DNA from 3 places in the Murimonas intestini genome. Region 1 is predicted to be linked to each of the others. Evidence: a T-box and tRNA genes for the amino acid it is inferred to sense, from the RefSeq annotation. Region 1 holds a T-box; the other regions hold tRNA genes.

Evidence for each region. The T-box of region 1 lies ahead of NSB28_RS14225 (proline--tRNA ligase). A T-box ahead of a tRNA ligase gene usually reads a tRNA of that ligase, here a tRNA-Pro.
Region 2: it encodes a tRNA-Pro, which carries the amino acid that the T-box ahead of NSB28_RS14225 (proline--tRNA ligase) is inferred to sense. The anticodon was not compared.
Region 3: it encodes a tRNA-Pro, which carries the amino acid that the T-box ahead of NSB28_RS14225 (proline--tRNA ligase) is inferred to sense. The anticodon was not compared.

Annotation. Positions count from the first base shown of each region.
Region 1 covers NZ_JANKBI010000009.1:149,797-160,126, reverse strand. Annotated here, with positions in the region: gene NSB28_RS14235 (zinc-ribbon domain-containing protein) at 1-353, shown strand, start outside; gene NSB28_RS14230 (lectin-like protein) at 400-1,545, shown strand; T-box leader at 1,582-1,828, shown strand; gene NSB28_RS14225 (proline--tRNA ligase) at 1,919-3,631, shown strand; gene NSB28_RS14220 (phosphoribosylformylglycinamidine synthase) at 3,742-7,497, shown strand; gene NSB28_RS14215 (hypothetical protein) at 7,840-8,364, shown strand; gene NSB28_RS14210 (hypothetical protein) at 8,494-9,057, shown strand; gene NSB28_RS14205 (VOC family protein) at 9,085-9,948, shown strand; tRNA gene NSB28_RS14200 (tRNA-Val) at 10,001-10,073, shown strand; tRNA gene NSB28_RS14195 (tRNA-Met) at 10,088-10,161, shown strand.
Region 2 covers NZ_JANKBI010000011.1:164,313-174,642, reverse strand. Annotated here, with positions in the region: gene NSB28_RS15845 (sugar ABC transporter ATP-binding protein) at 58-1,554, shown strand; gene NSB28_RS15840 (ABC transporter permease) at 1,551-2,510, shown strand; gene NSB28_RS15835 (methyl-accepting chemotaxis protein) at 2,747-4,423, shown strand; gene NSB28_RS15830 (PfkB family carbohydrate kinase) at 4,442-6,370, opposite strand; gene NSB28_RS15825 (Crp/Fnr family transcriptional regulator) at 6,891-7,457, shown strand; tRNA gene NSB28_RS15820 (tRNA-Pro) at 7,631-7,704, shown strand; gene bilR (bilirubin reductase) at 7,756-8,868, opposite strand; gene bilQ (bilirubin utilization transcriptional regulator BilQ) at 8,861-9,280, opposite strand; gene NSB28_RS15805 (LacI family DNA-binding transcriptional regulator) at 9,440-10,330, opposite strand, start outside.
Region 3 covers NZ_JANKBI010000001.1:592,216-602,545, forward strand. Annotated here, with positions in the region: gene NSB28_RS02735 (GNAT family N-acetyltransferase) at 1-246, opposite strand, end outside; gene NSB28_RS02740 (hypothetical protein) at 282-926, opposite strand; gene NSB28_RS02745 (aldo/keto reductase) at 999-2,021, opposite strand; tRNA gene NSB28_RS02750 (tRNA-Pro) at 2,335-2,408, shown strand; gene NSB28_RS02755 (hypothetical protein) at 3,276-3,557, shown strand; gene NSB28_RS02760 (hypothetical protein) at 4,417-4,998, opposite strand; gene NSB28_RS02765 (hypothetical protein) at 5,022-5,432, opposite strand; gene NSB28_RS02770 (hypothetical protein) at 6,118-6,315, opposite strand; gene NSB28_RS02775 (leucine-rich repeat protein) at 6,678-7,754, opposite strand; gene NSB28_RS02780 (hypothetical protein) at 7,976-8,668, opposite strand; gene NSB28_RS02785 (YHYH domain-containing protein) at 8,795-9,295, opposite strand; gene NSB28_RS02790 (hypothetical protein) at 9,517-9,873, opposite strand; gene NSB28_RS25060 (GNAT family N-acetyltransferase) at 10,299-10,330, opposite strand, start outside.

The sequences.
Region 1 (10,330 bases):
TAAAGGATGAAAATAATTCCAAAGGAGATCTCTGGTGCGACGGGAAAAAGATAGATACAGATGTCTACAAATATTCCCCCAGACCTCTCTCTGAGGCACTGTCGGTGGTATATGCATCTGATTACAATGAAGAAAAGCAGCGCGGAGTAATGAAAAGCTATGACGGAACAGAGATAAAGACCATAGCTGAGGACGTACATATGTATCTGGAGCTGCCCGGCACAGGGTTAGCTGTATTGTCTGACTACAGCTCCAAAGATCTGGCAGGGGACCTTAAGCTCTATACGGAAGACGGAAACTTCAGCCTGCTGGATGAGAATGTAGAGAGTATCCTGCAGGGAGTATTATTTTAGAAGACATGTGAGCGCAGACGCGGGAGTGAGAAAGTGAGGGTTCAGTATGTTTTGCAAAAAATGCGGCACAAAGATAGAGGAGGGCGGTAAATTCTGTCCTAATTGCGGGGAACCGGTCCAGACACCTGTCAGGGGACCGGGATATGCCCAGAACGGCGGTCAGATGAATATACCAGAAGACCGCCCTGGAGGTCAGGCAAATACACCAGAAGGCCGCCCCGGAGGCCGGGTGAATGCACCAGGAAACCGTCCCGGAGGCCAGGCGTACAGAGGGCCTCAGGGAGACCGACCTTATAACGGACCGTCGGGAGGTCCATACGGAAATGTGCCTCCGGTCTACGGCGGAGGCCGTCCCGGAGGAAATGCAGGCGGAAGCCCAGGCGGGAGGCAGCAGGGAGGCCCCTCAGGGAAAGGGCCGGGAAAGAATACGGGGCTTGTGATAGTCTTAAGTATCCTTATCGTGCTTCTGATCGTCAGTATCGCGGCCGGAATCTTTTTAATAGTTAAGAATCAAAATGAATCTGCCCCGGCAGAAAAGCAGATAAGCGGACAGCTGGAGAGTGACGGAAAACAGTCAGAAAAAGAAACAGAGAGCAGGGGACAGACAGAGTCGGTGAAGCAGCAGGAGACGAAAAAGCAGGCGCAGACAGAGAAGCCCGCGCAGGCACAGACCCAGGCTGTAAAGCCGCCGCAGTCTGAAACACAGCAGACAGACCAGCAGAAACAGCCAGAGACACAGAAGCAGACGGAGGCACAGAAACAGACAGAGACAGCGGCCCAGACGGAAACGGAGAAAACTGTCCGCAGCTATACGCTTGTAAAGGGTGATTATACATGGTCAGAGGCGCTTAAATACTGCCAGGAGCATGGAGGATATCTGGCATCAGTAACGTCGGAGGAAGAGCAGAAAATGGCAGAGGCTGAGATCGCCAAAGATCCCACGGTCAAGGTAGTATGGCTGGGCGCAGAGAATCTGAGCACCGGCGGAACCTTTAAATGGTCAAACGGGGATGAATTTACGTACTCCAAATGGGCGCCGGGTGAGCCGAATAATGACCAGGGCCTGGAGCATTATCTTGTCATGTACTATGTGGATGACGAGTGGGTGTGGAATGATGCGCCTGATGATGTAAGCCAGTATTATGCCGGTAAGATAGGTTTTCTTATGGAAACAGAGCAGCCGGGGAATTGACTTTATCATTGAAGTGTGATAAGATTCGTTAAACAGTAAAAGGCATTGATAAGAGATAGTAGGATCCTGGAACATCCAGAGAGAAGCCGGCAGGTGCGAGGCTTTATGGGAAGGGAACTGAACCGGTCTTTGAGCCTCAGGCCGAACAGAGATAAGTAGGAGCTGACGGATTTCCACCGTTACAGGGAAAAGGTATCAGGCGCGTGCGCCCCGTACCCGCGAGAGCAGAGATAAGTCTCTGAATTTAGGTGGTAACACGGATATTGAGATATTCGCCCTAAACTGGTTTCATACCGGTTTAGGGCATTTTTTTTTACTGTTCACTCCGTGAATAGTAACCATTTTTTACCTGAAAAGAAAGGAGAATGTAAAAATGAAGATTGAGAAACTGGTAGGTGAACGTTTTAAGGAGAGGCCTTCAGACTGCAGTATTGACAGCCATGCACTCATGGTGAGAGGTGGATATATGAAGTATGTGGCGAATGGGATCTATTCTCAGTATACGCCTCTGAGAAGAGTATGCAGAAAAATTGAGGGCATTATCAGGGAGGAGATGGAAGCCATCGACGGACAGGAGGTACAGTTTCCTGTAGCTCTTCCGGCCTCTCTGTGGGAGGAGTCAGGCAGATATGACAGTGTGGGCAGTGAACTGCTGCGGTTTGAGGACAGAAACGAAAGCCGGATGGTTCTGGGGATGACCCATGAGGAGGCGGCTGTGCAGCTTGTCCGGGAGTATGGAAAAAGCTATGCAAAATATCCTTTTATGATATATCAGATCCAGACTAAGTTCAGAGATGAGGCCAGGCCAAGGGCGGGACTTATCCGTGTCAGAGAATTTACTATGAAGGATGCATATTCTTTCCACACCTCCCAGGAGGATATGGAGGAATATTATGAGAAATGCTTCAGGGCTTATGAAAGGATATTTGAAAGGGCAGGGATCCCTGAAACTATAGCAGTTGCCTCTGATTCAGGAATGATGGGAGGGAGCCTTTCACATGAATTCATGCTGCTCACTCCGGCAGGGGAGGATTCCATTGCAGTGTGTGAAGAATGCGGGTATAAGTCAAATGTGGAGAGCGCCGCAAGCATTATAAGGAACGAGAGCGAGCCATTTAAGGAACTTAGTCTTGTCTATACTCCTGACATCCATACGATAGAGGAGGTATGCGAATTTCTTAAGAGCAGCAGGGAGAAGTCATGCAAGGCAGTAGTCTATCAGAAATGCTCAGATGGCAGGCTCGTAGTCCTGTTCATAAGAGGGGACCTGGAAGTCAATGAGACAAAGGTGAGGAACTGGTTAGGGGATGAGATACGGCCAGCGGATATCACGGAGGACAGCGGTCTTCATCCGGGATATATCGGACCTTATCATTTAGACGGAGATTTTACAGTGCTGTATGATGACTCATTGAGGGGCGGCTGCAATCTGTCCTGCGGAGGGAATACAGAGGAGCATCATTACACAGGACTGTGTATGGAGCGGGACTGTCCTGATGCGGTGTACCATGATTTTGCAAAAATAAAAGAGAATGGTATCTGTCCGGAATGCAAAAAACACTCAATAAAAATATCCAGAGGGATAGAGGTTGGAAATATATTTCAGCTGGGTAAAAAATATACAGAAAGCATGGAAATGAAGTATCTGGATAAAGAAGGGAAAGAGCATTATCCTGTGATGGGCTGTTATGGCATCGGCATAGGGCGTCTGGCGGCATCTGTCTGCGAGGCACACCATGATGAATACGGACCTGTCTGGCCTGCGGCAATAGCGCCCTGGCAGGTCCATCTGTGCTGCGTAAGGCCTGACAACAGAGAGGTAAAGGAATATGCAGACAGGCTCTATGAAGAGATGACAAATGCCGGCATTGAGGTGATATATGATGACAGGAGCATCAGCGCAGGTGTGATGTTCTCAGAGGCTGACCTGCTGGGAGTGCCTGTGAGGGTCATAGTCAGCCCGCGGAATATGAAGGAAGGCTGCTGCGAAATTGTGACAAGAGATAAGAGGATACAGAAAAAAGCTGCACTCGATGAGGTGATGGCGGTAACTGAAGCTTTAGTGGCAGGGAACCATGCTTTCTAAAAATCTTGCAAGATACAGCATAGGGTGGTAAAATGATTACGAAGGGCGCCGGATTATGTCGAATCCGGCTCTCCGCAGTGGCGTGAATAACACAGAGTATGGAGGAAGCTATGAGTAGCGTAAGAAGAGTATATGTTGAGAAGAAGCCTGATTTTGCAGTACAGGCGAAGGATTTAAGGCATGAGATCAGAAGTTATCTGGGTGTGGAGGGGATGAGCGCAGTACATGTCCTGATCCGCTATGACGTGGAGAATATTTCTGATGAGGTCTTTAAAAGAGCCTGCAGGACAGTATTTTCAGAACCGCCTGTAGATACCCTGTATGAAGAAGAGTATCCGTTCCCTGAAGGTTCTAAGGTGTTTTCAGTGGAATTTCTGCCCGGACAGTTTGGTCAGAGGGCAGATTCAGCAGTACAATGTGTGAAATTTCTAAATGAAGATGAAGAACCTGTCATCCGCTCCGCAACTACTTATGTTATTGAAGGAAATATAAGCGATGAAGAATATCAGGCAATTAAGGCATACTGTATCAACCCGGTAGACTCTAGGGAAACAGGCCTTGAGAAACCGGACACGCTCATCACCAGGTTTGAAGAGCCTGCAGATGTGAAAATCTTTGACGGCTTTACCGGTATGGAAGAGGGAGCATTAGAAGAGCTTTACAGATCACTGAACCTGGCCATGACATTTAAAGACTTCCTCCATATCCAGAATTATTTTAAGAATGAAGAGAACAGAGATCCGTCCATGACAGAGATCCGCGTGCTGGATACATACTGGTCTGACCATTGCCGTCATACCACCTTTTCCACGGAACTGACAGATGTCAAATTTGATGACGGTTATTACAGAGCCCCCATTGAAGGCACATATCAGAAGTACCTGGCTGACAGGGAAGAGATATTCAGGGGCAGAAAAGATAAATTTGTCTGCCTGATGGATCTGGCGCTGATGGCGATGCGCAAATTGAAAAAAGAAGGAAAACTGGAAGACCAGGAAGAATCTGATGAAATCAATGCGTGCAGTATTGTAGTTCCGGTGGAGATTGACGGGGAGACGCAAGAGTGGCTTGTGAACTTTAAAAATGAGACGCACAACCATCCGACTGAGATCGAGCCTTTCGGAGGTGCGGCTACCTGCCTTGGCGGCGCTATCCGTGACCCGCTTTCAGGGCGTACTTATGTATATCAGGCTATGCGTGTGACAGGAGCAGCAGATCCCACAGCGTCTGTTCAGGATACTATGAAAGGCAAGCTGCCCCAGAAGAAGCTGGTCCGCGAAGCGGCACACGGCTACAGTTCATACGGAAACCAGATCGGACTTGCTACGGGATATGTGAAAGAGATTTATCATCCCAATTATGCAGCAAAGAGAATGGAGATAGGCGCTGTGATGGGCGCTGCCCCCAGAAAAGATGTAAAGAGGCTCACATCTGACCCGGGAGATATCATTATTCTTCTGGGCGGACGTACAGGAAGGGATGGCTGCGGCGGCGCCACAGGCTCTTCTAAGGTGCATACAGAGGAATCTATAGAGACCTGCGGTGCTGAGGTACAGAAGGGAAATGCGCCTACAGAGAGGAAGATACAGCGTATGTTCCGCCGTCCGGAGGTTAGCCGCCTCATTAAGAAATGCAACGACTTCGGTGCAGGCGGTGTGTCTGTGGCAATCGGCGAGCTGGCAGACGGACTCCATATCTACCTGGATAAGGTACCGAAAAAATATGCAGGCCTGGATGGGACAGAGATCGCTATTTCTGAGTCACAGGAGCGTATGGCAGTAGTAGTAGATCCCAAGGATGTGGAAGAGTTCCTGAAATATTCTGTTGAGGAGAACCTGGAGGCAGTTGAGGTGGCAGTAGTGACAGAGGCTCCGCGTCTGGTGCTTATCTGGAGAGACGAGGAGATCGTCAATATCTCCAGAGCCTTCCTGGATACAAACGGCGCACATCAGGAGACAGCTGTAGAGGTTGAGATGCCGCCTGAGACAGACAAGTATTTTGTCAGGGAAGAAGTGTCAGATGTAAAGGGAAAATGGCTGGATACGCTTAAGAGCCTGAATGCCTGCTCACAGAAGGGACTTGTGGAAATGTTTGACAGCTCCATCGGTGCAGGCAGCGTTCTTATGCCATATGGCGGAAAATACCAGCTTACAGAGACACAGGCCATGGTTGCCAAGCTTCCTGTATTAAAAGGCAAGACAGACACAGTGACAATGATGAGCTATGGATTTGATCCCTACCTGTCCAGCTGGAGTCCGTATCACGGCGCCGTGTATGCAGTTCTGGAGTCAGTAGCGAAGATCGTGGCAGCGGGCGGAGATTTCAGCAGCATCCGTTTTACCTTCCAGGAATACTTCAGGAGGATGACAGAGGACCCGAAGCGCTGGAGCCAGCCTTTTGCAGCCCTCTTAGGAGCTTATTCTGCGCAGCTGGGATTTGGTCTGCCTTCTATCGGAGGAAAGGACAGTATGTCCGGTACCTTCAACGAAATAGATGTGCCGCCGACTCTCGTTTCATTTGCAGTTAACGTGGCCAGTGAGAAGACTATGATCACACCTGAGCTCAAGAGTGCAGGAAATAAGCTTGTCGTACTGAAGATTGAGAGAGATGAATATGATCTGCCTGTCTACACTCAGGTCATGGAACAGTATGGAAAGTTCCACGAGGATGTGAAAGCGGGAAGGATACTCTCTGCATATACATTAGATGCAAATGGTCTGGCAGCTGCGCTCTCCAAGATGGCGTTCGGCAATAAACTCGGAGTAAAGGTAGAACACAATGTGGATGCCAGAGACTTGTTTACAGAAGGCTTCGGCTATATTGTGGCTGAGGTTCCGTCAGATAAAGTTGGTGAGCTTTCTATCACATATACAGTTGTAGGCGAAGTTCAGGAAAAAGCCGCCTTTGATTATTGTGACGTATCAATCACCATGGAAGAGGCCCTGGAAGCATGGATGGGAACTCTGGAGAAGGTGTTTAAGACACGTTCAAATGCTGAGGCTGAGAGCGATATTCCGGACAGGCTTTACAATACAAAGGAAGTATATGTATGCAAGAACAAAGTAGCAGTGCCGAAGGTGTTTATACCTGTGTTCCCGGGTACAAACTGCGAATACGACAGTACAAAAGCCTTTGAGAGGGCAGGCGCTGAAGTGGACGTAAAAGTGTTCAGGAACCTGACGGCGGACGATATCAGGGATTCAGTGGAGATATTTGAGAAATCCATCAACCAGGCCCAGATCATTATGTTCCCGGGAGGATTTTCAGCTGGTGACGAACCGGATGGTTCCGCTAAGTTCTTCGCAACAGCCTTCCAGAATGCCAAGATCAGGGAAGCTGTGATGCGTCTGTTAAATGAAAGAGACGGACTTGCACTTGGTATCTGCAATGGATTCCAGGCTTTAATCAAGCTGGGACTGGTGCCGTATGGAGAGATCACAGGTCAGACAGAAGATTCTCCTACTTTGACCTTTAATACGGTGGGACGCCATATATCCAAGATGGTTTATACAAGGGTTGCATCAAATAAATCACCGTGGCTGGCAGGCGCTGCACTGGGAGGAATCTATACGACTCCGGCTTCACATGGGGAAGGACGTTTTGTAGCCAGCAGAGAATGGATAGACAAGCTGTTTGCCAATGGACAGGTGGCTACCCAGTATTGTGACGCTGACGGCAGACTTACAGGAGATGAAGAGTGGAATGTAAATGGTTCCTATGCGGCTATCGAGGGAATTACCAGCCCTGACGGAAGAGTGCTTGGAAAGATGGCCCACGTAGAGCGCCGTGATGAATCTGTGGCAATCAATATCTACGGAGATCAAGATCTGAAGATATTTGAATCAGGTGTTGCTTACTTTAAATAAAAATCAGATAGGCTTTTACAGTCCCCATACAGATGGTTCATCTGTATGGGGACTTTTTTGTTTCAATGTAACCCAAGTTATAGATCCGCCAGGGGAACGAAGCGCACTTTGCTGAAGCATTCTTGAATTTATAACGCAACAAAATGTAGCATATTTTAATGCATTCATGAAAAAAAGAAACTAAAAAGTTGCATAATCAGAGAGATGATACAAAATGATGCATTTATAAATGATATGTTGCAAACAATCTTTCCTTGTTGTATAGTATTGTGTATGCGGCTCTGATTATATTAACGGTGGTGGGCTGACTAAGGGCCGACAAATATATAAGGAGAGAGAGTTATGAAAACGAAAGAAGAAACCGGCCTGTTTATACTTAAAGGCAAGGAAAAGAAAAATGTGCTTGCGGACGAATGTGACAAAAAGAAGCTGCTGGATATTGTGCAGCAGATCAAAATCTGTCTTCCATTCAAGGTGTATGCCTATTGCGTACTTGACAGCGAGGCCAGATTTATTTTTAAAATGCCTGCAGATGCAGAGGAAGAAGTATTATGTGATATAGCCGATGATTTTACAGCGTATTACAGGCTGAACAGGGAGATAAAGGGAGCTGTGATACGGGATGCCCGCAGAGCCAGGGTGTTTGATTCCAAAGATAAGCTGAAGAAAAGCTGGCTGGAGCTCCACAATCTGCCTGTTAAAAAAGAGTTCGTTAAGAGGGCGTCCGATTACTGGTGGAGCAGTTATCAGGATTATTCAGGCAGATATCTGAGCGGGATCGTGAGTCAGGAGCCGATGCTGCATCTGCTGGATGAAAATATTGATAAAGCCAGAAAAAAGTTTTCCAGCTACTATAAAAAACGTTAATTTGATAAAAATGTAATGCAAAAAAGCGAAATTTAATTTTTATTTAAGAAAATAAATGGTATAATAACTGCATGGGTAGTTTTGTGAAAGGCTCAGCGCGGGGACGCGCATCTAAATGAGGAGGATAAAATGAGAAAAACGGTATTATTGCTGGCGGCTGTTCTTACTGCCGCAGTTCTGGGAGGCTGTAATGGCAGTGAAGGAAAAGAGCAGAAGGCTGATACGGAACAGAAGACTGAGGCGGTTATGCATGAGACATCCGGGGCTGCTGAAGTGATAGGTGATGTTCCTCTTGCAGAAGCAGAGAAGACGGAAGCAGGGCAGACAGAAGCAAACATACCTTCACAGAATGACACACAGGCAGTTCAGGAGACAGAGATGCTCACTGAGAAAATGACGCTCACTGAGGCAGGTGTGCCTGAGGCGGACTGGAATGGAACGTATGTAAAAGAAGGGGAGTCGCTGACAATGGAAGCTGTGGACGCCACATCCTTTGAATTCCAGTTTGGAACATCGGGGATAAATGGAGTCGCCAGGATCAGCGAGAATCCCAACAGCGCCACATACGAAGGTGATGACCATTACATGGTCCAGTTTGTATTGTCTGACGGGCAGGTAGACGTGACTGTTCTGACACAGGACAGCCAGTCGGAGAGTTCTCCCATAAATGGTTTATATGAATTGAAAAAGTAGTGATCACAATGCAAAGGAGGAAGGTATATGAGGCTGGCAGATATCGTTCAGGGTGTTCAACATTTGGGGATACCGGTTGTTAATTTAAACGAAGCGGTAAACTGGTATGAGGAAAAGCTCGGTTTCCGCAGGGTACAGCAGAAAATAGTCCTGAATCCCAATTATATGGAGATGGCTATTCTGGTTCTGGGCGATATTATGCTGCAGATATACCAGCCTTCAGGCAGAGAAAGAATTGAAGTGGCAAAAAGGCGCGACGGCATACTTGACCATTTTGCCATAGAGGCCCCGGATATTGAAGAATGTGCCAGGGAGGCTTTGGAGAAAGGAATGCAGGTACATTCCTCAACGCCTGATGGTATTATTCATTATACGACACTTGGGGAAAAGGGCGTAAAAGGGATTAATTTTGCAGGTCCAAACCAGGAGGTAGTAGAATTCTGCCACGACAACAGCATTGGATATGGAGCAAGGAAAGGCCTTCAGGGGTGGGCGCATCTTGCGCTTAAAGTGAGAGATCTGGAACGCTCCAGGGAATTTTACGGTAAGCTGGGATTTAAAGAGTGCGGCGGGGGTTATCTGATGACGGATGACGGCCGCCTGGAGATCGCATTCATGAAGAACAACGGATTTATGCTTGAAATCATTCAAATGGCAGGGCAGGGCCTGTTGGAACTGGATAAAAGGACATCGGGACATATTGACCACATTGCCCTCGATGTGTCGGATATCTCAGATGCGCTGTTTCTTGCAAAAAAAGAAGGCTTCAGGATGATACATTATGTAGTCCAGACACTTCCGATACTGGAACGCGGGATCCGCTTTTTTAAAGTCATGGGACCAGATGGAGAAATAATTGAATTTGCTGAAAAAAACTACTTGACATTTTGAGGAATTTAATAGTATAATAGCAAAGCAGTCCGATACAAGGGCTGCTTGACATGGGATCTTAGCTCAGCTGGGAGAGCATCTGCCTTACAAGCAGAGGGTCATAGGTTCGAGCCCTATAGGTCCCATGATAATTAAATATGGCGGAATAGCTCAGTTGGCTAGAGCACACGGTTCATACCCGTGGTGTCGAGAGTTCAAATCTCCCTTCCGCTATTACTAAGCAGAGATGATAAAGTCTCTGCTTTTTTATTTTTCAGGAAACTTCATTTCCAGCAAAACAAAAACCTCCGGGGGATGCGCGGCTATTAATATTTCATAAACAAAAGTGAAACGTAACGTCAATAAAGGGATGATATTCTTACACCATCAAGTAAAGCAGAGA
Region 2 (10,330 bases), on a different contig from region 1:
TATGTCCGCCCCCATTTTATTAAGTTTGTTTTCTGAACTTCAAACGGAGGTGTATAAATGGATAAATACATCGAATTTGAGCATATAGTGAAGACCTTTCCGGGTCAGAAAGCTCTGGACGATGTCAGCTTTTCGATCCGAAAGGGAGAGATTCATGCGATCATTGGAGAAAATGGAGCGGGAAAGAGTACGCTCCTGAATATACTGCATGGAGTGTTTCCGGCAACATCCGGTGAGATCCGGATCGGTGGAAAGGCAGCAAAATTTTCAAGCATAGCAGATGCGATTGATTTCGGCATTGCAAAGGTCCATCAGGAGATCGTAAGTATCCCGGATATGACAGTAGCCGAAAATCTCTTTATGGGAAAAGAACCCGGGCGTTTTGGGATTGTCAATAAACAAAAGATGAATGAAGATACAGCAGAGCTTTTAAAACGGCTGAATTGTGATATCAGGCCAAAAGACAGGATGGGTGATCTCTCAGCCGGCCAAAAGCAGATGATTTCTATTGCAAAGGCCCTGGAGGTAAATGCCAGCGTTATCTCTTTTGATGAGCCGACCTCGTCACTCAGTGACAAAGAGGTGGAGACTCTCTTTAAGATCATTAATGATTTGAAGAGTAAAGGAATCACGATTTTATATATCAGCCACAAGATGAATGAAATTTTCCGCATGTGCGACCGTGCAACTGTGCTGCGTGACGGGAAATTTATCAGAACGATCGAGATGGATAAGACAACACGTGACGAAGTGATCCAGGCAATGGTGGGGCGTGATATCTCTCTGTTTGCAAAACGTACAATGCCATGCCAGAAGAAAGGGGATGTTCCGGTCCTTAAGGTGGAAGATATAACTGGAGAGGCATTCAGCAATATCAGCTTTGAACTGTATCCCGGTGAGATACTTGGATTTTTTGGCCTTGTAGGGGCAGGGCGGACTGAGGTCATGCGTGCCGTCTTTGGCGCAGATCCCTACAGCAGCGGGAAGGTGATCTTAAACGGAAAAGAGATCCACTGTAAATCTCCCCACGATGCTATTGAGCAGGGAATCGCATTGATCTCTGAAAACCGCAAGGAAGAAGGAATCATGCCAAATTTTGATAATATGGATAATATAGCTTTGGCAAGCCTTAAAAAATATATGTCGGGAATCGTTATAAATGAGGGTAAAAAGAATAAGAATGCAAAAGAAAAAGGAGCCCTTGTGGGACTAAAGCCAAATGATCCTTCTTTTATGACAGTGAGCCTGTCAGGCGGAAACGCCCAGAAGGTAATTCTGGCCAGATGGATGTCCACAGATGCCTATGTAATGATCTTTGATGAGCCTACTAAAGGGATAGATATAGGAGCTAAGGCGGATATTTATCTTCTGATGGAGAAAATGGCAGCTGAAGGCATTGCGATCATCATGGTTTCATCTGAACTTACAGAAGTTATGGGGATGAGCGACCGTATCCTGGTAATGTGTGATGGCGCGATTACCGGCGAGCTTTCAAAAAATGAATTTTCTGAGGAGAGTATCCTGAGTTATACAGTGGAGGAGGATGTGTCATGAATGCTATTTATAAAAAATACCGTAGAGAATGGAGCGCCCTGATTGCACTGTTTATCACGATTATCCTGTTCAGCGTGCTGGAACATTCTTATTTATCTGCAACCAACATTGCAACGATTGTAACACAGTCCGTCACATACGGACTGATGGGCATCGGTATGACGTGTGTGATCATTACAGGAGGGATCGATCTGTCAGTTGGCTCTTCACTGGCGCTGCTTGCCTGCGTGGGCGCACAGCTTGCAAAAGCCGGTATGCCCATACCTATATGGATCGTTGTGTGTCTTGCGCTTGGATTCCTGATGGGAGTTATCAACGGTGTGCTTGTAGGAGTCATGAAGCTGCAGCCGTTTATCGCGACCATGGGTACCATGCAGATCTACAGAGGTATCGGATACGTGATCACAGGAGGATTCCCTGTGTTGAATGTGCCTCGCAATTACAGAAATGTATTTAATTTTAAGATAACGTCAGTCATTACATTTTCAGTCATAGTATTCTTCCTGTTTGCCATCATCATTACTTTCGTCCTGAAAAAGATGAAAATAGGTACATATGCGTATGCAGTCGGAGGCAATGAGGACGCAGCCAGGCTTTCAGGTGTGCGTGTAGAAAGAACAAAAGCATTGCTGTACGGGATCGGAATGCTGGGGACAACACTGGCGGCGCTGATCATGATCGGCCGTCTGGGCACAGGCGACCCGTCTACCGGCCAGGGGTATGAGATGGATGCCATCGCAGCTGCGGCTATCGGCGGCACATCAATGGCAGGAGGACGAGGAAATATCTTCGGTACTGTGATAGGTGCAGTTCTGTTCTCGGCCCTGAAGGTAGGGCTTGTGGTTATGGGTGTGGATACCTTCTACCAGTACATCGTTACAGGTATTGTAATTGTAATTGCGGCTTATATAGAAATTGTGCAGGGCAATATGCTCTCTAAAAAGAAAGAGAAATAAAAATAATATATAATATATTCATATACAGGGGAGCTGCCGGATCAGGGCGGCTCTTTTGTGCGTGGATGATTAATCAAAGGTAAAAAAGTACTATTTTATTGAATTATTTGAGAACATAGTTTATAATAAAAAATATTAAATGAACACAATAAAAATAAAAAGAACAGTTTGGCAAATCTGATAAATATTGATATTATGCAGCAGAAAATTATGCCGCTGGCAGGAGGAAAGCAGCTGTGAAGAATTTGAAAGTCAGTAGGAAACTTATTATATCTTATGCTTTTATTTTAGCGCTGCTGATCGCCTGTATTGCGGTGAGTGTTGGAAATTTAGTAAGCATAAGGACAAGGGTGGAGGTCTTCTATAATGGTCCCTTCAAAGTGCTCAATGCAGCTAATACTGTGAATTCCAATTTTGAGGCAATGCAGAAATCGGTGTTTCGTGCCATATCCAGTACCGACCAGGAAATCGCAGAACAAGCCCTGGAGAATACTAAGGTATGTGCAAGTAAAATTCAAGAACAGATCCCTGTTATCCAGAAAGATTTTTTAGGAGATCCGGAAATAGTGGAACGGCTCCAGGCGGCGCTGGATGAACTTGCGCCCCAGCGCCAGCATGTCCTGGAACTTGCCATACAGAACCAAAAAGAGGAAGCGGCCGCCTATATGGAAGCCAACAATGTAGTTACCATCCATAAGGCACAGGCAGAACTGGATGAACTCATCAACATAGCAGACGAGAAAGCAGATACACTGATCGTCAATCTGCGTGCTGCCCAGACGAAATTCATTGTTCTGTTGTCTGTATTGGGGGCTGCCAGTGTAGCTGTGAGCGCCATTTTTGGCATTTATATTGCCCGCAGCATTACCAGACCTATCAGGGAGCTGGAGGCTGCATCCAGGCAGATGGCGCAGGGACATTTGAAGGTCCATATTAAATATATGTCAAAGGATGAACTGGGAAGTCTTTCTAACAGTATGCGTGTAATGTCAGATAAGATTTTTTATTATATGGATGCGATTTCCAGGGCCATGCAGCAGCTGGCTGACGGTAATCTGGATATGCCCAGATATGATGCATTTCAGGGGGATTTTCTGCCTGTACAGGAAGCGCTTTTTGTTGTGGTCAATTCCTTAAATGAGACAATATCAGAAATTAATAAGTTCTCTGACCAGGTGGCCAGCGGATCTGATCAGGTGGCCAGCGGCGCGCAGGTGCTTTCTGAAGGTGTAATTTCCCAGGCCAGCTCAGCGGAAGAACTGGCAGCAACAATGTCAGAAATATCCCGGCAGGTGAGTGAAAATGCAGAGAACTCCCAGCTGGTAAAAGTAGCGGCAGGTGAAATGGCTTCAGATCTTATGGCATGTAACGGGCAAATGCAGGAAATGAAGGCTGCTATGGAGGAGATCAATGCATGCTCCACACAGATCAGAGATATCATCAAGATGATCGATGATATTGGATTCCAGACAAATATATTGGCGCTCAACGCAGCTGTGGAGGCAGGACGGGCGGGGGAATCAGGCAGAGGATTTTCAGTTGTGGCCCAGGAAGTGCGTAATTTGGCCGGAAAATCATCAGATGCGTCCAAGAGTACAGAGATATTGATCCAACAGTCCCTTACTGCGGTTGAACGCGGAACGAAATTAGCAGAAAAGACGGCAGCTTCATTAATGAACATTGTGAGCGGCACTGATGAAATGATATCTAAAATAAATCAAATAGCGGAGGCATCGAAAAAACAGGCGGATGCGACAGAGATGGTATCCGCAGGCATTGGACAGATATCGGAGGTAGTACAGACTAACTCCGCTACTGCGGAGGAAGCAGCGGCTGCTTCTGAGGAACTATACGGGCAGTCTCAGCTTTTAAAAAACAGGGTGAGCCGCTTTAAGCTGTCTTCCGCTGAATAACAGCCATAAACAAAAAACTTATTCTGCCATAACCTTTTGCGTATCCGCCATGAGCAGCTGGGGCCTGGTTTTTGCAATGTACACTTCAAGGCTGTTTTTATCAATCAGGGCAGAGGAAACACCCTGCCTGGAAACACAGAATGCTGCAGCGATCATGGCAATCTGTATGGATTTTTCAAGAGTATATCCGTCAAATAAATAGGAAGCAAGCGCTGAAATAAATGCATCAGCGCCTCCTGTGGTATCCACTACGGCTAAGTTAACAGCGGGAAAATATCTGGAAGTATCACGAGTCTTCAGATAGCAGCCCTCATGCCCCAATGTGATGATAACCACAGGAATACCACGGTTAAAGAAGTATTCCGCCTGCTGTTCCACAGAAGAATATTCTGGACAGAGCGTGGAAGCTTCTTTTTTGTTTGGGATCATGATGTCTATAGTTTTATATAGATCCTCAGGCATCTCTTCCAGTACAGATGGCTTGAAAATAGTAGTGACATTGTTTCGTCTGGCAGTCTCGGCCGCCATGATCACTGTTTCCAGCGGTATTTCACTTGATATAAGGCAGAAACATGCATTGCGGAAGAGATACAGGCTGTTCTCAATATCTGCTGAGACAAGGTCATCATTAGCCCCGGGGAGTATGGTTATGGCGCTTTCGCCGTCACTCTCTGTATAGATGTAAGCCTTGCCTGTGCGGCTGTTCTTGTTGCGGTAGATGCCCTGGGTAGAGACATTTTCTTTTTCCAGGGTATTAAGTATAAAGGTGGCTTCGAAATCGTTTCCGATTGCGCCCACAAGACTTACCGTGTGACCTAATTTTGCAATGCCCACTGCCTGGTTAGCGCCTTTTCCTCCGATGGAAGTGGCTGAATTGTGGATCTTTAAGGTATTGCCCAGCTGAGGCAGCATACTGACATTAAATGTGATATCTTTGTGGATACTGCCTACAGAAATAAAGATCTTTTCTTTTAGAAAAGCCGGCTGGCTGATGCTTTGTTCATGGTTGAGGCTGCAGGGAGGAAGAAATAAATACTCAGGCCGGGATGAAGCTGATTTTTCACAGATCTGTATGAGCTGGCGGCATGTATGGCACCCGAATTCATAGAAAGGAATCTGAACGCTGGAAATAGAAGGATGGTATGCATCCTCGTAGCGTCCCCCTTTCAGGCTGATAAGTGAAAAATTGGAAGGTATATCGTAGTGCTGTTTTGCCATTGTCTCATATAAGGCCAGGGAGGCTTCAAAGTGCGTGCTCACTGCGCCTGTGATATTATACTGGATCATCCTCTGCATGAAATCCCCATCCGGCGTGTAAAATATCATCTCATCTGAATAGGGGATCTGGTTATCATACAGGCATTTACGGAAACCTTCCAGAAACGGCTCGGAGCGGATACTGTTTTCTTTCAAAAGACAGGCAATATTTGAATGTTTCTTCTCAATTAATTTCTGTGTTAGTATATATCCCAGCTGCGTAAAGTCGATCAAGAAAGAAGGAGTCTGAAGAGTGCTGTTTAGAAAGCAGAACGGAATCATCTGCCTGGCAAGGTCCTGGCTGAAAACATGACTGTTTGCGGATACAGGCTCCCAAAGAACGCCATCTACCTGATTTTTGCAGAGAACGGTGATATGCTTTGCCTCCAGACTGCTGTCCCCCAGGCTGTCCAGCAATAAAATCCCATAACCGTGTTCCTGGGCTGTCTGTAAAATGCCGCTCAGCATAAGGCTGGATTTTTCGGAAGATCTAAGCAGGACACCCAGTAAAAATTTTTTCGCACCCGGCGCATTTTTGACTGTACCATAGGGGGTAAAATTATATTCCTTAACAATCTGCAGCACCCTTGTACGTGTCTGAGAATTAATATGTTCATCCTTCCCATTTATGATTTTCGAAACAGTAGAAATGGATACACCTGCCAGTTTGGCTATATCTTTTATCGTCATAGTTAAATACCTCATGATAGTTTAGTGTTGGCTGTCAAAGCCAGTAATCCTCTGAAATGGGACGGCCGCATTATTTACTAATATTATGTGACAAAAGATTATGTTTGTCAATAATAATGGGTAAAGTGGTGGCAAAGTGAATGAAAAAAAGCATCTGATACTGGATAAAATGACAAAAACTTCCAGAATACCATTGACAAAGAATGAAAAAGTATAGTATTATATTATAAGAAAACATTTTAAGAAAATAGTTTCTTAATAAATATGCCGATGAAAGGAGAAGGGGGCAGGTGCCGGAGAGGGTATGATCAGCTTTAGATTCTAATTGGGATGACGTAAAAGGTATTATTGTAGTATCGGGAGGGCGACAAATGGAGAAGAGCATATTAAATTCTGATAGCTATTTAAATTGTAAGAAATCTTGGGGGGGGGGGATTTAAATAATCTAAAATCTTCCACAAAAGAACAAATTAAAAACAAAATAGTGTTATGTAAATTTCAAGATTCTGAAGATATTGACATGGATGAATTTTTCGGCGGAAAAAAGATATGGACTCTGCTGAAGGGGGAAATTCATCTTGTTATGCGTGATGTGGAGGGCAAGACGATCGTTCTGTTAAAGATCACTGCTGAGAATTCAGGTTTCATCCTGCCGAAAGGCTGCCTGGATTCCTTGATCTACAGCATAGAAGCTATATGTGTCGGAAAGACGGAGCTTTGTTATATACCGGACCGTTTAAGCATGCAGATATATGATGAATGCGCAAGTATGAGAAAGTGGCAGTATCACTGCTATATGGAAATGGTCGGCAAGCTGCTGGAGCTGATCAATGACTTGAGTTTCCTTTCTCTGAAAGAAAGATTAAAGAAAAAGCTTTTTGAATACTGTATTTTATATAAGACGGATACGATTCCGGTCACTCATGAACGGCTGGCTGAGGAACTGGCATCTTCCAGAGAAGTAATATCCAGGCTGCTGAAGAAGCTGGAAGAGGAGAAGGTTATAAAGATTAAAAGGAAAAGTATTCAGCTGCTTGACATCAAAAGCACAGACAGTAAATTGAATCCTGCGCTGATGGTGGGATAAAGTGTTTTTGTTCTTTTGAATCATTTTCTTGCGGTCTGTGCAGTACTGCACAGACCTGCTGATGAGTAAAAAACAGCATCAAAATAATCTTAGAAAAATTTGAAGAAATACTTGATTTTTAAGCAGACCGATGCTATAATGATAAAGCTGTTACAGGTTATGACAATTTTTAACGATGCGTGGCTCAGCTTGGTAGAGCGCTGCGTTCGGGACGCAGAGGTCGCAGGTTCAAATCCTGTCGCATCGACTCCTTGGCAGGGGCGCCGGAATCCTTATTTTATGGGATTCCGGTCTTTTTTTATTTCAGCATTCCCTTCTCATAAATACAATGAACTCCCGTATGCTCCATCATACCTCCCAGACATTTCTTATTGCAGCGGATACATCGCCGGATCTTCTCGGGATGATTTTCTATAACCTTCTGAGGCCAGTCAGGATCAGCGATCAGCTGCCTGCTCATGGCGGCGCAGTCGATGCGGCCGGAAGAGAGCTGCTGTTCTATAAAATCAGGGGAAGTTAATCCTCCCACGCCGCAAATTGGCAGTTTTGTGTATTTCTTTACCATATCACAATAACCCAGGAAACAGCCTTCTCCTCCAAAGACAGGATGGGAGGCAGGGGGTATGGTATCTGATAAGTCAGAGTGGTTTGCCAGAGTCACGTGAAAGCTGGTGACACCCGCTTCCTCCAGCATGGGAACAAATTCCTCCAGTTCTTCGGGGAGAACGCCTGCATTGCCATAATCAGGATTTTTCTGTCTGATAACCAGCTTATAATCAATTGGAATATCCGGTAAATTCTTTCTCACCTCACGTACTGCCTCCACTGCAAAGCGGGCACGGTTCTGTATGGTTCCGCCATATTTATCAGCCCGGTGGTTAAAGACGGTTGAACTAAAACTGCCGCACATTCTGTCACCGTGAATCTGGACCATATCGAATCCCAGAGTTTGTGCCTGGACAGCAGCTTTTCCAAATGATGTGATTATCTTTTGTATCTTTTTTTCAGGCATTTCCGATATATATGGGCCTACCTCCTTGTTGAGCAAGGGACGGAGCTGTTCCATGCTGATTTTCTTGCTCAGCACTCCGGGGATGTATTTGATCATTGAACGGAAATTGGAATCGGATTGGTGTAATTGTGCACAGGCAAGACAATCTCCCTGATGGATAGTTTCTGTCAGAGTCCGGTAATATTCCTGTCCTTTGCCTGTGAAAAGGTTCTGGCCAAAGCCGCCCCTCCCCACCGGCACATCACCGATAATGATCATTGCACATCCTCCACAGGCGATCTTCTGAAGCTTTTTTAAGTATTCATCTTTTTTTAAGCCCATAGTAGTGGGGGCAAAAATGATCCTGTTTTTTAATTGTATTCCGCCATAATCCACCGGGCTTGAAATTTTATCATTCATCTTTAACATCCTTCTTTCCCATAGCAGCTTTTTGAAGCAGCTCAAACAACTGTCTGCATTCTGCATCAGTTAAAGCCTTAAGCTTTTCTTTGTCCCAATCAAAAAATACCTGATGGCTGACCTGGAATGCCTGCTGGCCTTTTTCAGTCAGATTTAAGTGGTAGATCCGCCCGCATTTATCTTTTGTCATAAATCCTTCATTTACCATCTTCGTTACACTTCTCTGAGAATGCCCCCAGTCCATCTGCAATGCCTTTGTGAGTTCAGACGGCGTACAGCCGGGATGATTTCCGACATAAATGAGAAAAAACACTGAGCCAAAATTGATCCCCAGTTTTTGCAGTTTATCACTTGTATAACCAACAAATTCCTTGTGAAATACAGAAGAGTAATAAGCTAAAGTCTGAAACATTTTAATCCCTCCTTCTTGACAAAGTCAAGTATATGACTGCTACTTGACTTTGTCAAGAAGAAAATTATGTTTTTCGTATAAGACAAAGTATATATGACAGAACCAGCCCCCTGAAATCATTGAGCTGCGAAGGGTTCAGGGAGCTGGGGTCAGATAAGGTTATATAGCTGCAGGAGGGGCGGTGGATTCACGGAGGATAACTTCTGAAGGAAAACGCAGTACAGTGCCGGATACCGGATTTTCTGCATTGTCCAAAGATTCAATTAAAAGCTTCATGGCCCGCCTCCCCATTTCACGTATGGGCTGCTTAACAGTGGTCAGCATGGGGTTCATGATAGTGGCGATCGGAAGGTCATCAAAACCGGTCAGGGAGATGTCTTCAGGAATACGCAGGCCCAGCTGACGGATTTTCTGGTATGCGATGCCGGCGGAAAAATCATTGCAGCAGCAGAGAGCCGTAGGCCTGTTCTCTGAAAGAATTAAATTCTCCACAGATACAGAGATATCCTCTTTATGGTATCCGTGAAGCACATGGTCTTCGGCGAAAGAAAGATGAAAGTCAGAACATGCTTTGCAGAACCCCGCATAACGTTCTTCCAGGACGGTTGTGTTTGGCAGCGTCGATAAATATGCCAGGTTCCGGTGTCCCAGTTGGATCAGATGCTTTGTGATATTATAAATCCCAAGCTGATTTTCTGTGTCCAGGTAATAGAGCGGAGCGATGCCGCAGAGTTCAGACTGGATGGAAACCAGGCTCATGCTCATAGCAAGCTGACGGATAGAAGCAGCATTTTTGATACTGGAACTGACGATAATGGCGCCGGAGGCCCGCTGCTGGATCATCTCTTCGATATAGAACTGCTCACGTCCGGGATTTTGGATTAAACAGATCAGAGGGAAATAGCCCTGGCTGATGGCCACCTCTTCGGCACCTCTTATTATTTCTGAAAAATATTGATTTGTGATTTCTCCCACAAAAATGGCAATAGTCCTGGTGGAACCGGTACCAAGGTTTCTTGCCATAGAATTGGGGACAAAATGCTGTTCATC
Region 3 (10,330 bases), on a different contig from region 1:
AATATGGCCATAATCATTCATAATACGGACCCATACAGCACCGGCCACCTTTTCCCCGGCCTCCGCCACTAAGCCCGCATCACCCGTTTTCTTTCCAAAATCCTTTAGATATACCTGCAGCTCAGGCTGCCTGATTATTGATCTTGGCGGAGCCGCCATACCCTCCGGCACAAATATTGCTTCATACAGAAAATCTTCAAGCAGGCTATACTCTTCTTCTAATATCTCTCTGATTCTGTAATCCATAGAAACCTCCGATTGCAATTATTCTGCTTATCCTGCTATAAAAAGAACTTAACCAGCATCCAGATGATCAAAACTACAATTGCAGCCTTTCCCAGAATCCCAAGGAATCTGTTCTCCTTGCCGGCAGCCACATCGTATATGACCATATTCTCAAGCTTGATATCCGGTTCTCTGCTATTCTTCTTCAATACAAAATCATCAACTGTTGCCTTCCATCCGTTCGGTTCCTGGTAGACATTTGCCTTCGTATCACCCAGAAGCCTGTGCAAAGGCTCACTGTAATACTCACTTTTCACCAGACGCGGCATCATGGTCTCAGGATCATATATTTTTACAATCATATAGTACCTTATCACCTTCTGAGAAACAGAATAATCATCTGCCTTAACAGAAACATCCTGCCTCACTTCAACTATCGTGCCTTTAACCGGCGGGAACTGCTTAAGCCTCTGTCTCTCTTTTCTTGCCGCAGCTGCCTTCCTGTATGACATTAAACCAATATACAAAAAAACAAAGCCGCCCAAAAACATGACTGCTCTCAGTAAAAGCATCCCCGCATTGCCGCCAATACTTGAAATCAAATACAAGCCTGTAATATATGCCCACAGCGGAAAAATTACAAACATCGAAACAGCCATATTCATTTTTTCTTCAACCGGCCTGATTTTTCTGGGAATCACTTAGGCATCACCCTTTCAAAAACTCGTTACAATTCAGCCGCCTGCTTTTCAGCAGTCGTCTGACCTATTACATTATATGGCTTTTCCTGCTAACACCTCTTTGTAATCCTTATAATTCTTTTCAAGCAGAGCCGGAGTATCAAGTCCATATGGGCATTTTGTCTTACATTTACCACAATGAAGACACTCCTCTATCTTCTTCATCTTCGCCTGTACTTCAGGGGTAAGCTGCTGTTCTGAAGGAGACCTCCTCAGAAGCAGAGACATACGTGCACAGTTATTAATCTCTATCCCCGCCGGACAGGGCATACAGTAGCCACAGCCGCGGCAGAACTCACCCTGCAGCTCTTTGCGGTCCTTCTCTATCAGAGCGCTTATCTCTTCAGTCATAACAGGCGGCTTGGCTACAAATTCCAGAAATTCGTCTAACTCCTTCTCTCTTTGAATACCCCAGATGGGAAGCACATTATCATACTCCATCATAAAGGCGGCTGCGGCCTCTGAACTGGTAATAAGCCCGCCTGACAAAGCTTTCATAGCAATGAATCCCATATCAGCCTTCCTGCATTTCTCTACAAGCTCTGTCTCCTTTTCTGCTGAGAGGTAACAGAACGGAAACTGCAGTGTATCATACATTCCAGAATCAATTGCCTCATGCGCCACAGCAAGCCTGTGATTCGTAATTCCGATAAATCTTACCTTTCCCTCTTCCTTAGCCTTCAGCATAGCATCGTAGAGCCCATCCTCCCCTCCGGGAAGAGGACAGAACGGCGGATTATGGAACTGGTAGATATCCAGATGATCCGTCTTTAAATTGTTAAGGGTAGTCTCCAGGTCCTTCCAGAAATCTTCAGCATTTAAGGCTCCCGTCTTGGATGCCAGCACTACCTCATTCCGCACATCACTCAGCGCTTCCCCCAGTTTTTCCTCACTGTCAGTATAAAATCTTGCCGTATCAAAAAATTCAATGCCATTCTTATATGCCTTGCGCAAGATATGTTTTGCAGTGTCCATATTTACCCTCTGTATAGGCAGAGCTCCAAATCCATTCTTCTCCACTACAATTTCTGTTCTGCCAAGCCTTACCTTTGCCATAATATTCGCTCCTTTGTCTTTTTAGTTACATGCAAAAATCCATTTAAAATCGCCTCCGGCGATGGGATTTTTGCACCCTTGAATCATTTTTCTTACGGTCTGTGCAGTAAATGCGCAGACCCGCTGAATAGCTACCATATTATTACAGTTAAGCTTTCTGCCGTCCGGCATCCGTCTGCCCTTAACAGCGCTTCACGAAACAACGGAAAGTTAAACTGTAACCTCATAATACTATTCTCTACTATCAATGATAAAAAGTCAACAAAAAAACTATTGCAATTTATATAGAGTTATGATAGAATATCGTTCGTACCGGAGTGTGGCGTAGCTTGGTAGCGCGCTCGGCTGGGGGCCGAGAGGTCGCAAGTTCAAATCTTGTCACTCCGATTAAAGCCAGTAAAATCAAGGGTTCCGAGCATTTTTATGCATCGGAATTCTTTTTTTCTTGATTACCTTTGATTACCTATATATTTCACTATCTAAATAATCACTCACTTTGCAACAGGCATCTCCGCATTAATCTTTGACACGATTCTGTTTTTTTCTTCAATTTTTCTTCAATATTACTTATAACATACGTATAATATTGTTCATTTACATCCGGACTATGCCCAAGCAGGGCCGCTGCAACAGTTGCTGATACTCCCTCACATCTCATTTTGGAGTTAACAGTTCTTCTAAAGGCGTGTACTCCTCTTGGGGTTATACCTGCTTGTATACATTTATTATCCAAACTCATATATGGCGCAAAATTTGTTTTTTTATATAATTTACACGACAATTTTACTAGCTTTCATTTTTAATATGTGTTATAACACATATATATTTTAGAATACCAGGTACATATAAGGAGTGTGATACCCATGGAGAATTTTTTGTCAACATAATTAATCCAATTTTTTTGAGTAAAGAGGTATTTTGATGAAAAAAATTCCGTAAACTTATTGCTCTAATTCTTACTCTCATTACGGTATTATCTACAAGTATCATTACCTCTGCAGCATCCACTGAAGAAACAACTAATCCTTCAGTATACGAAATTAGAACAATTCCTACAAAAAGACAAAAATGAATTAATCGTCTTTGATGTAAATTCTGCTTTAAAAGATGGTTTTTCGAATGACATGATTACGTCTGTAGAATCTCAAATTGCAAGTATGAACGCTTTAATTACTCAAGGACTTGCTTACATAGACGAAAACTATTCTGCTATCATTCTTCTTCCCAGCACTCGCGCACAGGGAGAAAGTAAAATTGTTACACACTGGTATTACAGAAGTATACATGATTTCTGATAAAGCTCAAGATTTAATTGACTCACTATCAGCTGTCGGTGATGGTGCAACAACAGGTGGACTTTTAGGATTTCTTCCTGGAAATTTAGGAAGTGTGCTTGGTGGAATTGCTGGTATCTTTGGTGTAGGCACATTAATTTATAGATGGCAAGTCGAACAGGCTACTGTTTCTGGTACAGGAATCATTATGTATATTCAAACTGTCGAATCTACTCAATCAATCTATTTTACATCTCAATAAACAGGAGTATCCAGTAAGTATGAAAAAATCGCTACATATTTTGTTCATGTTATTAATTATCATATTACTAATTTCTAGTTTCCCAATTAAGTATATATTGGGATATCAACAAATCTCAGATATAATACGAGTAGTTGGATTTGTTATGCTAATATTCTATATAATCTTTATAAAAAAACATTAAAGGCAGGTGTAGCCAGCCACTATATTTGCAAATAGTTAGACTGCAGCATAAAAAACAAAAGATTATCTCGTGATGATCCAAAGCTTAAAAAAGCCTGGATTTCACGAGATAATCTCATTTCCGGGGTTGAAAGGTTAAAAACTAGAATTAACCGACAACTCCTTTACTATTATTATTGTTCAGTTATTTACGTACTAAAAAGGTGATAGAAAAATTTCAGGGAGGCTGGCTTATTTGACCAGTCTCCCTTTTTTTTGTTAAGCTATCATACATTTACTATTCATTTTGAAGGTGCATAAGGTAATGGACAAATGTTAACCTGTCCTTTCCCACAGTTTAAATGATTTTCTATACAATTGTGACGATTAAAGTACTCATTCACATGTCCGCAATTGAGACATCTATCCTGCCCAGATGCCGTATACCAATTAACTCTACAAGTTCCATCACTGTAAGAATGTGTGGTGTTTCCATCATAAACATGGTCTCTCATACAAGTAATATGTGTAAACCAACCACAATTCAAACAATTTCCTCTTGTTATTATAGGACTTAGAGATTCATCTTTTTGGGAAAATCCCGTTAAACCACACCCTACTATAACAGTTAAAATTACAATTATTATTAGTAAGAAAGGATTTTTTTCATTTGTTCTCCTTTTAATATGACTTTTCACTAGTTAGATGGAATATATCCTACCGTTAATATAATCTGGACATCTTTATCCTTGGTAAAAGAAATTAGTTGCAATGTGTCCCTGCCTCCATCTACATTTTCATTAAGCCACTTATATCCACACATTAATCCAAATTCATTCTCTTTTGTGATATCGTCTTGAAAATCACCATAGTGTTTTGTAAGTTCATTCAATGTCTTTTCAAAAAAATTAGATAAGTCACCGTTTTTATCCGAATTCCTAAAATCAAATCCGACTAATAGAAGTTCATCATTTTTAAATTCAAACCACTGTGTCCCTTCTATGTCAAACAGTTTTATTGGTTTGCTATTATAACAAAAAAAGACATTTTCTGATTGGTTAACAATTTTGTCTTCCTCAAAAGAAAACTTAAGGGATTTTTCTACTTCATCCTTAGATTCTTTCCATTCAATCCCTTTATAACCATAAATACTACCAGTTTTTAAATCTAGTAAATCTAAATTCTCATCGGTCGTATTTTTGCTACACCCAGTAACGGCTAAAGCCAATAGGGTGACTACTAGCACAATCATTATAGAAATATGATACTTAGTTTTCATGATCACTCCCATTTAGATATAATTTATGGACTTGGTGGTAACCCAATCATACAAATTTTGTACATTCCCTTTGAGCAATTTAAGTGGTTTTCAATACTAGGGTGTTCTCCAAATTGTGCGAGTGCCTTTCCACATGACGTACAAACTTCTTGGGCTGTGGCATTATACCAGTTAATTCTACATATACCTCCCCAATAACTATGTGTTGTATTACCATCATATCTATGATTACTCTGGCATACATAGTGACTATACCATGCACAATCAAGGCACATTAGTCTCGTTACGCCTTTGTTTTGTCGTTCCATTATCTCTTTCTGATGTTGTGAAATATTATCTTCATTTCTATTGGAAAATCCTGTTAATGTGGTTCCCATAACAATTATAATTACCATAACGATTGCAAGCAATCTCTTCGAATATTTCTTTTTCATATCCTTCCTAAACTTATCCAGTTTCAGTTAGCGTACAAAAAACCCTATTCGTTTTCAAAATAAAATATCCTCCATTGGAATCACTCTCCCCCACACGATTATTTCATAACTGTATGCTTAAACTATATATTTTTTCTAAATACTTGTCAATATTTCAAATTTTGTATTGAATATTATTTGAGTTATTTTGCACAAGTATAAAAATTAAATATATTTGACAACATGTCCAATAGAGACACTAATTTTTTCAATATATTTTAGTTATTTTTTATATTACAAAATTCATAATCTTACGTTACTGAGCATAGACCTTTTTATTTTCTTTGTTTATTTTTGACTATTCTTTGATTATTTGTGATTATTTCTGTTGTATTTAGATCAATTATCAAGGTTAGCAGATATGAATTTATTTAATTTCGTGAAAATCACTAATGGGTGAACCACAATCAGATGTCGAACACAGTCGAAACTTGCGACTAATACATGTTGAACTGCGCCATATAATGTCATATTATAATTATAGAGTTTGAGGTTTCTCACCTTATTTTCATAACTCGGCCGCATGAAAGCGGCCATCTCATCGAGTAAAGGCTAACCATTAGTTGATTAGCCGACCTCTCACACCACCTGGCAGACCGTTCGGTACCAAAGCGGTTCCTTATTTTTACTGACTCTCAGATAATAGTCAAGCAGGGATATATAACCCAGCTTGACTATTATTATATTGTATGGCAATAAATGCACAGAAAAAAGGCTGTCCCTTGCTGACTGCGATGTATTCTTCTATTGCTTCTGAGTTGCCAAACCAATCTGGAAGGGATTCCAGTATTGTCCTTGCGATATTGGCCCTCTCAATATCGCAGTTAATTTGTGTTATTGTCATTATATAAGTCTCCTATAATAATCAGCATAACGGACTTTATGAACAGGTATTAGTTCATCGGAGTTTACAAAAGCAATAAATTCCTTTTCCTTCAGCCTGTATATTATGGTGAAAATGTACCCCTGTTCCGTAAGAACGGGTTCTTCCGGAATGACGGTTCAGAATCGCCCGGAATACTCAAATACTACTTTTAGGACTTGCTTTCCACTGTTTTTGTTACAGAAAACGAAAAATCGCTATGCTACAGCCTTTGTAAGCTATCGCGCAGCGATTTTATTCAATTTGAATTTATAGATACTTCAATAATTGCTCCATGTTCTCACAATGTGGGATAATAATATCTATATCAACCCGGCGGAAACTTACAAATCCTTATATGGCGTATCTTCTATCCCACTCTTTCGTAGTAACTGTAACAAACTATCAAGGCTCTTTCTCCAGACAATTTTGAACAATGAGTAATCACCAAGATACTTCACTAATTTAGGACTTATCAAATAATATGTCTTAATGAATAATCGCCCGAATAAATTCTTGTCGAGGATATTGTCTCTAAAGCGACGCAATGTCCATACCTCTGGACAATCATATGAACCATAGATGCAGGTAGCTATGTAACATCCTTTTTTTGATTCATCTGGTTTAGAGGTTTCTGCTGTGGGCGGGTAAAAATTATCATGATATTTCATCATTATATTTGAAGGAACTATTTCTGGTATTGTAGGGCAACGTCTAAAAATATCTTCTCCCATTTCCTCGATATTGTACCAATTTTCGAACAACACTTTTTTTATATTGCAGCAATCTAAAAACACTGCATCATTAATTTTTGTTACACTCCCAGGTATAGTAATCTCTTCTAGACTAGTGCATTTACCAAATGCTGCTAAGCCGATTTCCTCTACTCCATTAGGTATTATTATGCTTTTCAAATTTGGACAATAATAAAACATGTACTCACCGATTACTCCTAAATTTGATGGAAGTGTAATATGTTCTAATCCGCTGCCATTAAAGCTACCTATTACTTTTACCGAATCGGGAATAACAATTTCTTTAAGATTACTACATTGACAAAAAGCAAAGGCTCCAATTCTCATCACTGAATCAGGTATTATTACCTTCTTTATCTTTTTATTCCCATAAAAGGCTTCGTCTCCGATAGCAGTAATATGTGAAGGTATATTATCTACTATTTCTGATTCGCCAATATAAGCCTTAAGCGTATGCCCTTCAATTTCAAAATCTGACTTCACTTGAGCCGAATTAGAATATATATTGACAACAGAGTTCTCAATATTGTTTGTTATGTTATAATTGTTTATTGCCTTTTCTACAACATATGCAGAATTACAATAGGGGCAGATAGCAGCATCTTTTGACGAATCTACTTCTAATTCTGCTCCGCAGTTCGTACATTTGGCTGGTATAAGTGGCATGGCTTCTCCTCCGTAGTTTGTTGTCGTAACTGTATCGATTTGAACTCACAACACAGATAACTTTTTTCCATATCTCCGCTATTTAATGGCACTGTTATATATTAATTAGTGTTTAATACACATCACCACCTAAAGCTTTCATCATATAACAAATTTATGGCTTCAAACACACTGCCTTCTGCATCGTTACCAGTAACTTCAAAATCTTCATAATCTAATTTTCAACGTCCTTCCACATTTTTATTAGTAATCAGTTTAAATGTAAAAGAATTCCCATCAAACAAACTAGCAGGTCCATATTCATCTAAGGCCGCTAGAATATACCCTAACATTTCATCTGAAATTTTTAACTTACTGACAGCTTTGCTTAAATCGGAAATCACAAAATCAAAATTTCGTGCTTCATAATCAAAAGTCCCCTCCACACACTCTAACTCCTGTAGCTTATTCATTATTTCAGTGAAAGAGTTCTCATTCGTTATATAGATGCTGGCATTTTCAACATAGGGCAACATTTCCTCCCAGGTATCAAGTGCCTCAAATCCAAAAATTATCGGACAGATTGATTTCCAGTTACCATAATATTTATCACCACCTGTATAAAATTCTTTTAGCCTTTTAGCAAGTGAGCGATAAATTGCACCTTGATTAATCTCTGTATTTTCATCAGCATTTGGGTACTTATCTATCCATTCGACATATTCTGCTAAGACATTAATATCTCCATAATAATAAGATTTACCATCCCTAGTGATATCCTTTCTAGCAATGGACAAAGCTTCATCATATGCCTTTTGCACATCAGAAACCATAGCAGCATCCTTACTGTTTGGATCATCATTGTCTGTTTTATCACTATCTTTTAATTCATTATATGTAATCATTTCTTTATATGATTTCCCTGATGCCTCCATTCACATCCACACTCTTTAAGTCGGTATCCTTCTGGGATCTCACGGTGCCGCCCTACTTTCAGACGGACCAGCTCCGGCAGTTTTATATTCTCTATTTAAGATAGAAATTCCAGTTGATAGCTTTACTTACTCTATATCCAATGCCTCAGCAATCATTTCAATAATCATCCTATCACTGGAATCATCAGTATTATCTTTTAAATATTTTGAAATAGCTGTTTTCGTCTTTTCTCCAACTATTCCATCAGCTTTACCACAATCATATCCTTTTTCATTTAAAACATCCTGGACTAATTTCAATATATCGGTTGAAAGTGAAATCGTACTGTTATCATGTAACGTAACTGTCTTGACTCCACTGGAAACAGATGAAGATGGGGTACTTGTTGATGTAACTTCACTTGATGTAATACCAGACGCTGCAGCTGAGGAAGATGCTGTCCCGCCGTAGGGACATACCCCTCCGTCATGTAAATGAGCAGGATGTCCTCCACAATGATAATGATATGATCCCAGACCACTCTTATTTTTATTGTCTTTATGTCCTCCATTGCTGTCTGTTCTTCCGGAATGAGCCTCTGACACAATAGAATAATCTTCTGCCCCCAATGCAACAGGAGCAAACATTAATGTTCCGCTTAAAATACAGATTGATAATCTCTTAGTAATCTTGTTCATAACTCTTTCTCCTTATCCTTTGTGATATTTTACAACTAAGATGATATTTTAGTGTTTGTAATGGTATGATTTTATCATATATACTGATATAAAAATACTCGGAACGTATGTTTAAACTATGCTTCTTTACATTTATCTGCAGGCTTAAAAAAGCAGCAGAAATATAATAATTATTCCCGAATACTCCACAAATAAAAATCTATTTTCTTTATATCTGACACCCATTTATAGTCAGGAAATATTTCATCAAATAATGCCAAACACAACCTTGCATTTTCCTTACATAAAAACTCCTTGTACCATTCTTCAATATCACTATATAATACAATGGCCGCTTTTAATCTTTTTTCAGAATTTCCATCCGGCATTTTCAATCCTAAAAACTTTAATACAAACTGGTCCCATATTGGTTTTTCGGGATAAAGCGTTGCATACATCTTACTGGAAAAAGAGGCTTCTATTCTTCCATTTGTTAAATCATACAGTTCACGAAGAATTTCTTCAAATGTTGTCTCTTGTCCTTTCACTCTTTCGAACAGAATATAGTAATTATTTAGCCAATCGATATTTCTTTGAATTACATAAAATCCATTAAAATTTCTTTGGAATTTTATATCATTGAAACATCTACGTTTTTATATGTATTAAGGATTGTACTATATTTGTCTATCCCAATGCTTGATGCTAATAAGTTCCGCATGACGCCAGTGGGATTTGTTATCTCCTTTATATTTGTCAATTATACAACCTCTCTTCCTGAATAAATACATGTTTTACAAAATCAATATTAAAAATCTCGCACTCTGTGCTTCTACTGTTGATCCATCCTTCAAGATTATTTTTCATAAAATATTAAGGTTAAATTATCATTGATTTTCTTAAGTTTACCCGTTGTACGATATCCCATTTTTTTATATCAAATAGCAATTGCCTTTTTCCTGCAAGATAGTATCTAATTCCCACCCATCTTCACCATGGATTTTT